Regions from separate parts of the Devosia sp. GW821-FHT12F11 genome, predicted to be linked through region 1. Evidence: riboswitches for the same ligand, from Rfam matches in the RefSeq annotation. Region 1 holds a riboswitch; the other holds the start of a gene.

The links. Region 1 has a riboswitch for ZMP and ZTP ahead of purH (bifunctional phosphoribosylaminoimidazolecarboxamide formyltransferase/IMP cyclohydrolase). Riboswitches for the same ligand answer to the same signal wherever they lie in the genome.
Region 2: linked by a shared signal. The riboswitch ahead of glyA (serine hydroxymethyltransferase) and the one ahead of purH (bifunctional phosphoribosylaminoimidazolecarboxamide formyltransferase/IMP cyclohydrolase) in region 1 are both predicted to bind ZMP and ZTP.

The regions. Positions count from the first base shown of each region.
Region 1 is NZ_JBXAPX010000001.1:116,348-120,137, forward strand. Features, by position in the region: gene AC1ROK_RS00635 (RsmB/NOP family class I SAM-dependent RNA methyltransferase) at 1-253, shown strand, start outside; gene AC1ROK_RS00640 (heparinase II/III family protein) at 434-2,068, shown strand; ZMP/ZTP riboswitch at 2,122-2,203, shown strand; gene purH (bifunctional phosphoribosylaminoimidazolecarboxamide formyltransferase/IMP cyclohydrolase) at 2,223-3,790, shown strand, end outside.
Region 2 is NZ_JBXAPX010000003.1:437,156-440,945, forward strand. Features, by position in the region: gene nrdR (transcriptional regulator NrdR) at 1-256, opposite strand, end outside; gene glyA (serine hydroxymethyltransferase) at 297-1,601, opposite strand; ZMP/ZTP riboswitch at 1,739-1,821, opposite strand; gene AC1ROK_RS12190 (BA14K family protein) at 1,940-2,365, shown strand; gene AC1ROK_RS12195 (SixA phosphatase family protein) at 2,406-2,909, opposite strand; gene parC (DNA topoisomerase IV subunit A) at 3,091-3,790, shown strand, end outside.

The sequences.
Region 1 (3,790 bases):
GTGGCTCAATCCCGGTGGCGTGCTGGTCTATTGCGTCTGCTCGCTCGAACCCGGCGAGGGTGAGGAGCAGGCCCGCTGGCTCGCTGCCCGCGACGACGTCGCGCCCGCTCCCGTCGGCGCCGACGAACTGCCCGGCCTCCCCGAGGCCATCACCCCGGAAGGGTTCGTCCGCACCCATCCCGGCATGCTGGTTCCTGGGGATAAGGGCGGCACTCTCGATGGGTTCTTCGTTGCACGCTTCAGGCGTGGCTAGAGCGAGATCAGGAAAAGTTGCAGACTTTTCCGGTTCGATCTCGCGACCAGATAAAGACCCGGAGCAGAAGTGCGATTCAACGAAACGCAATCCTGCTTCGGATAATTTGGCTGGCCCTTGGCAAGTCGTCCGCGCGGGCCTATCAGAGCCCGCCGGCCAAACGTATGTGAGGACGTAGACTTGGCACATTCGCTGCGTTTCCTCGCACGCCGCACCATGCTGTCCGCGGCCGATCACATCGTCACCAATCCGCTGATCCGCTGGACCTGGACCGGCCCGAGCAATGACGACCTGATCGGGGCGCTCGCCGAGTTTCGCCCCACCGATCGCGAAACCATCCTCGAGATGATGCAGGGCCGCTACCTGCTGGCGAGCAAGCTCGTCGACACGCACGGTGTCTCGCCGTTTTCGCTCGAGGTCGACCACGATGACTGGCAGGACGACCTGCAGGCCTTCGCCTGGCTCCGCCATTTCCGCGATGCTCGCACCGACGAGGAGCGCCGCTTCGCCCGCACCATGACGCTCGACTGGATCGGGCGCGAGGGCCATTTCAACCGCGACAGCTGGAGTCCGGCGCTCACCGCCCGCCGCGTGCTCAACTGGCTGCGGCACTACAACCTCCTCGTCGAGGGCGCCTCGCTCGAGCAGACCCAGCAGATCGCCCGCTCGCTTTCCACGCAGATCTCGTCGCTGAAGATTCGGGCGCTGCTCGCCACCGACCCGGTGGATGCGCTGCTCGTCGCCATCGCCCTGGTCGGCGTGGCGCTCTGCTCCGACCGGCCCAATTCCGAAGTCGAGGGGCGGGTGCGGCACGTGCTGAACCTCGTCGACACCCAGATCGACGAGGACGGGTTGCACCGCACCCGCTCGGCCAAGATCCAGATCCAGCTGCTGATCGAGCTCATCACCATCAAGCTGGCGCTGCGCCGCGACCACGAGCAGGCTTCGCGCGACCTCGAAGAGCTGACCGAGAGCATGCACCGGGCGCTCGACGCCATCTCGCTCGGCACGGGCGAACCCGCCTATTTCAACGGCACCGGCCAGATGCCGCACGACCTGATCGTCGCCATCCAGGCGCAGAGCGCCGCCCGCGCCCGCCAGACCGGCACCGCCGGCGGTTATGGCCGGCTGATCGCCGGCCGCTCCATCGTCGTCGCGGATTCGGGCCTCGTCGCCGATCCCGAGTTCACCGCCCACGCCCATGCCAGCGCCATGGCCTTCGAGTTCAGCCACGGTCGCGACCTCGTGGTCTGCAATTGCGGCCCGGCGCCATCCGACTATGACGACGCGCTGCTGTTCCGCCAGGGCATCGCCCATTCGGCGCCCACCATCAACGCCCAGTCGGCCGCGGCGATCGCGCCGTCCGGTCCGTTGGCCGGGCGCCTGATCCAGCTCGGCCGCCCCAGCGAGATCGAGGCCCGCAGCGCCGACGACACGCTGATCATCACCTCGCACGGTTATGCCGAACGCTTCGGCGTGACGCTCGAGCGCCACCTGACGCTGCTCGCCGAGGGCAAGACCCTGGTCGGGCAGGATCGTTTCGTGCGCCATCGCAGCCGGGTCTCCGGCGCCGCCGCCATCCGCTTCCACCTCGCCCACCAGACCGAGGTGCAACTGACCGACGACCTGATCCGCCTGCGTCTCAACTCCGGTGCAGTCTGGACCTTCCTCTGGGAAGGCGCCGAGATGCGGATCGAGGACAGCGTCCGGCAATCCGCCTATTTCGGCTTCCACCGCACCAAGCAACTGGTGCTCGATACGCTCGTCTCCGATGCCAGCGAAGTGAGCTGGATTTTTACCCTCGAAGAGAACTGACCGAGTACCTTTCCCGAATACCTTCCCAACGTCAGCTGTTTCTGCAATAAGGCCCGCGTTCGCGCGACTGGCGAGAAGAGATGGGCCACCATCGGGGAACGCGAACGACAGCTGCCGCTCGCCTGGGCCCCCCTTCAACCGTGACGGAGCCCCCATGTCCAACGCCATAGTTCCCATCAAGCGCGCCCTCCTCAGTGTCTTCGACAAGACCGGGATGGCCGATTTCGCCAAGGCGCTGGCCGGGCTGGGTGTCGATCTGGTCTCGACCGGCGGCACCTCCAAGCTGATCGCGTCGACGGGTGCAGCCGTGCGGGACATCTCCGATCTCACCGGCTTCCCCGAAATGATGGATGGCCGGGTGAAGACGCTGCACCCCAAGGTGCATGGCGGGTTGCTCGCGGTGCGCGATAACCCCACCCATAGGGCTTCGATGGACGAGCACCAGATCGGCGCCATCGACCTCGTGGTGGTGAACCTCTACCCGTTCGAGGAAACCATCGCCAAGGGCGCCTCCTACGACGAGACCATCGAGAACATCGATATCGGCGGCCCGGCGATGATCCGCTCGGCGGCCAAGAACCACGCCTATGTCACTGTTATCGTCGACCCCGCCGACTATGACACGGTGCTCGAGCACATCCGCACCTCGGGCGGCGTGCCCTACGAGCTGCGCCAGCGCCTCGCCGCCAAGGCCTATGCCCGCACCGCCGCTTATGACTCGGTGATCTCGAGCTGGTTCGCCAGAACCCTCGACTATGCCGAGATGCCCTACCGCTCGTTCGCCGGCCGGCTCAAGGAAGTGATGCGCTACGGCGAGAACCCGCACCAGTGGGCCGCCTTCTACACCACCGGCGAGCAGCGCCCCGGCGTCGCCACCGCCCGCCAGGTGCAGGGCAAGGCGCTGAGCTACAACAACCTCAACGACACCGACGCGGCCTTCGAACTAGTGTCGGAATTCGACCCGGCAGTGCCGGCCGTCGCCATCATCAAGCACGCCAACCCCTGCGGTTTCGCCATCGGCAAGACGCTGATCGAGGCTTACCAACTGGCCCACCGCACCGACCCTGTCAGCGCCTTCGGCGGCATCGTGGCGCTGAACCAGATCATCGACGGGCCGACCGCCACCGAGATCGTCAAGGTGTTCACCGAGGTGATCGTCGCGCCCGACGCCACCGAGGAAGCGATCCGCATCATCGCGGCGAAGAAGAACCTCCGCCTGCTGCTCACCGGCGCGCTTGCCGACCCCAAGGCCGGCGGCCTGACGGTGAAATCGCTGGCCGGTGGCCTGTTGGTGCAGGGTCGCGACGACCGCAATGTCGACGACACCGAGTTCAAGGTGGTGACCAAGAAGCAACCGACCGAGGCCGAGCTGCGCGACCTGAAGATCGCCATGAAGGTCGCCAAGCACGTCAAGTCGAACGCCATCATCTATGTCAGGGACGGCGCCACCGTCGGCATCGGCGCCGGCCAGATGAGCCGGCTCGATTCAAGCCGCGTGGCGCACCGCAAGGCCATCGACGCCGCCGAAGCCGCCGGCATCGAGGGCGCCCTGACCGCCAACTCGGTGGTGGCCTCCGACGCCTTCTTCCCGTTCCCCGATGGCATGCTGGCGGCGGTCGAAGCCGGCGCCACCGCGGTGATCCAGCCCGGCGGCTCGATGAACGACCAGGCCGTGATCGACGCGGCGGACGCCGCCGGCATCGCCATGATCATGACCGGGAT
Region 2 (3,790 bases), on a different contig from region 1:
GCTCAACCCGCTCGGGCTCGACGTCGCGCTTCCTGAGCGCCGTGCCCACCGAGCGAGCCAGCTTGTCGCGGTCGAACGGCACCTTGCGGCCGGATTTCTTGACCACCAGCAGCTCGCGCAGCTGCACGCGCTCGAAGGTGGTGAAACGGCCGCCGCAGGCATTACAGATCCTGCGGCGACGGATGGCGTTGGAGTCCTCGGTCGGCCGGCTGTCCTTGACCTGCGTGTCGTCGTTTCCGCAATAGGGGCAGCGCATCGGTAGGCTCCAGGGATGCTCCGCGAAAGCGAAGCTATGCTCAGTCGGCGTAGATCGGGAAGCGCGAGGTCAACGCCATGACCTTGTCGCGCACCGCCGCTTCGACGGCGGCATTGCCTTCGTCGGAGTTGGCTTCACGCAGGCCATCCAGCACCTCGACGATCAGCTTGCCGATCTCGCGGAACTCGGCCTCGCCGAAGCCACGGCTGGTTGCCGCCGGGGTGCCCAGACGGATGCCCGAGGTGACGAACGGCTTCTCCGGGTCGAACGGGATGCCGTTCTTGTTGCAGGTGATGTAGGCGCGACCGAGGCCGGCTTCCGCCCGCTTGCCGGTGGCGTTCTTCTTGCGCAGGTCCACCAGCATCAGGTGGTTGTCGGTGCCGCCGGAAACCACGTCGAGACCGTTCTCGATCAGCGTCGCCGCGAGGGTGCGGGCATTGGCCACCACCTGGCGGGCGTAGGCCTTGAACTCGGGCTGCAGCGCCTCCTTGAAGGCCACCGCCTTGGCCGCGATGACGTGCATCAGCGGCCCGCCCTGCAGGCCCGGGAACACCGCCGAGTTGATCTTCTTGGCGATCGCCTCGTCGTTGCAAAGGATCATGCCGCCGCGCGGGCCGCGGAGCGACTTGTGCGTGGTGGTGGTCGTGACGTGTGCGTGCGGCACCGGCGAGGGGTGCACGCCGCCGGCGACGAGCCCAGCGATGTGCGCCATGTCGACCATCAGGAAGGCGCCGACTTCATCGGCGATCTCGCGGAAGCGGGCCCAATCCCACACGCGGGAATAGGCGGTGCCGCCCGCGAGGATCAGCTTGGGCTTGTGCTCGCGGGCGAGACGGGCGACTTCATCCATGTCGAGCAGGTGATCGTCCTGGCGCACGCCATAGGAGACGACCTTGAACCACTTGCCGCTCATATTGACGGGCGAGCCGTGCGTCAGGTGACCGCCCGAGTTCAGGTCGAGGCCCATGAAGGTGTCGCCGGGCTCGAGCAGCGCCAGGAACACCGCCTGGTTCATCTGTGAGCCGGAGTTCGGCTGGACGTTGGCGAAGTTGGCGCCGAACAGCTCCTTGGCACGCTCGATCGCGAGGTTCTCGGCGATGTCGACGTACTGGCAGCCGCCGTAATAGCGCTTGCCCGGGTAACCCTCGGCGTACTTGTTGGTCATGATCGAGCCCTGGGCCTCGAGCACGGCCTTGGACACGATGTTCTCGGACGCGATCAGTTCGATCTCGTGCTGCTGCCGACCGAGTTCCAGCTTGATGGCCTCGGCGATCTCAGGATCGGTCTCGGCCAGCGTGTTGGTGAAGAAGCGGGGAAAGAGCGGAAGGGACGTGGCGGCGCTCATTTGGCGTCTCCCGGGGCAGAAGGATTGGGGTTTCGGTTGGCGTGCGTGTAGCACGCTGGCCCAAGCGATTCCAAGCTGACGACAGCCTGGCAATATCTTTGGATGGTCCGGTTCATGCGGGCTCCCATGGGGTTTCGGTTGGGTGCCCAGGCGAGCGGCAGCTGCTCGTTCGCGTTCCCCGATGGTGCCCCATCTGATCTCGCCAGTCGCGCGAACGCCCCGTTATCGCAGAACTGGCCGGCCGATGAAAGCCCCTGCCCCCTGCCTCCGCAGCAACTATGCGTGTCGCTGCACGTTGTCAGGGCAAGCGTCGATAACAAGAAGACCAGGAGTCTCACATGAAAAAGCTCGCCTCCGCGATTATCGGTACCGGTCTTGCCGGCATCATGATGATCCCCGCCCCTGCCAGCGCGGCTTCCGTCAATATCAGTATCGGCCAGCAGCAGCGCTACGTTTCGGAGCGCTGCCTCGATCACCCGAACTGGCGCGGTTGCGATGACTGGCGCCGCAATCACAATCGGTGGGGCACCAACGAGTACCGCAACTGGTATCGCTGGAACCAGCCGAACCTCGGCGGCGTCGCCGCCGGCATCTTCGGCTTTGCCGTGGGCGCCGCAATCGTCGGCAGCATGAACCGCAACGTCGACCGCTATGACGGCTTCGATGGTCATGTCGCAGCCTGCGAGGCGCGCTATCGCTCGTACAACGCCGAGACCGACATGTTCCTTGGCTATGATGGCCGCTACCATCGCTGCAATCTCTGATTGCAGCATCGGGGCGCCCCTTGCGGCGCCCCGTCCCGGGCTACCCCTTCGGCGGCCGCAGAAAATGCAGCAGGCGCCCGCAGCGAGGCGCCAGCTCCATCCAGTCAGAGACCTCACAGTCGATCACAGCGATGCCTGCAGTCGGAAAATTCCCCAAGGCCTCACCGCCAGCGCTCAGTGCCAGCGCTGTGTTCTCGGTGGCGCTGTTGTGCCCCACCAGCATCAGCACTTTTGTGTCGCCCCCCTGCTCTGCGATCAGGCCCAGATAGTCATGGTCGCGCCGGTCGTAGACGGCATCGCTCCAGACCACGTCAGGTCTGGGACCGTTGGCCGGCAGGCGGGCCATTGCAAGTTCCAGCGTTTCGCGCGTGCGGCGTGAGGTGGAGCAGACGATGCGGTCGGGCAACCAGCCGTGCTTGGTCAGGGTGTCGCCGATCCATGCCGCCGCCGCGATACCACGCAGCGCCAACGGTCGGTCGAAATCGGTCAGCCCCGGATCGTCCCAGGCGGATTTGGCATGGCGAACAAGGATGAGGCGAAGCATGTGGTGATCGTAGCGCAAGCCGTTGCCGGCGCAACCCGTTGCGGCGCTTCTCGGGTTTTGCTCCCACGTCAGGCCGGCTGCGACGAACCGCTAAACTTCGGGGATGCGGCCTTGCTGCACGCCCGGTTCGAGGCCCCAATCGCTATAGTGCGAAAATGATTCGCATGACTGAGACCACCCGATGAGCGACGATCCCGATACCCTCCCGCCCGATGGCGAGAACAAGCGGGTCGTGGATCTCCGCGAGGCGCTCGAGGAGCGCTACCTCTCCTACGCCCTCTCCACCATCACCCAGCGCGCCCTGCCCGATGCCCGCGACGGCCTGAAGCCGGTGCATCGCCGGATTCTCCATGCCATGCGGCTGCTGCGCCTCGATCCCGGCGGCGCCTACAAGAAGTCGGCCAAGGTGGTCGGCGACGTGATCGGTAGCTTCCACCCGCACGGCGACCAGTCGATCTATGACGCCATGGTCCGCCTGGCGCAGGATTTTGCCATGCGCTACCCGCTGGTCGACGGCCAGGGGAACTTCGGCAATATCGACGGCGATGGGGCGGCGGCCTACCGCTACACCGAAGCGCGCATGACCGAGGTGGCCTCGCGGCTGCTCGAGGGCCTCGGCGAGAACGCGGTCGACTTCAAGCCGACTTATGACGGCGCCACCGAGGAACCCTCGGTGCTGCCCGCCAACTTCCCGAACCTGTTAGCCAACGGCTCGACTGGCATCGCCGTCGGCATGGCGACGTCGATCCCGCCGCACAACGTCGATGAGATCTGCGACGCGGCGCTGCACCTGATCAACAACGGGCGCGACAGCACCACCACCGCCGATCTGATGCGCTACATCCCCGGTCCGGATTTTCCGACCGGCGGCATCCTGGTGG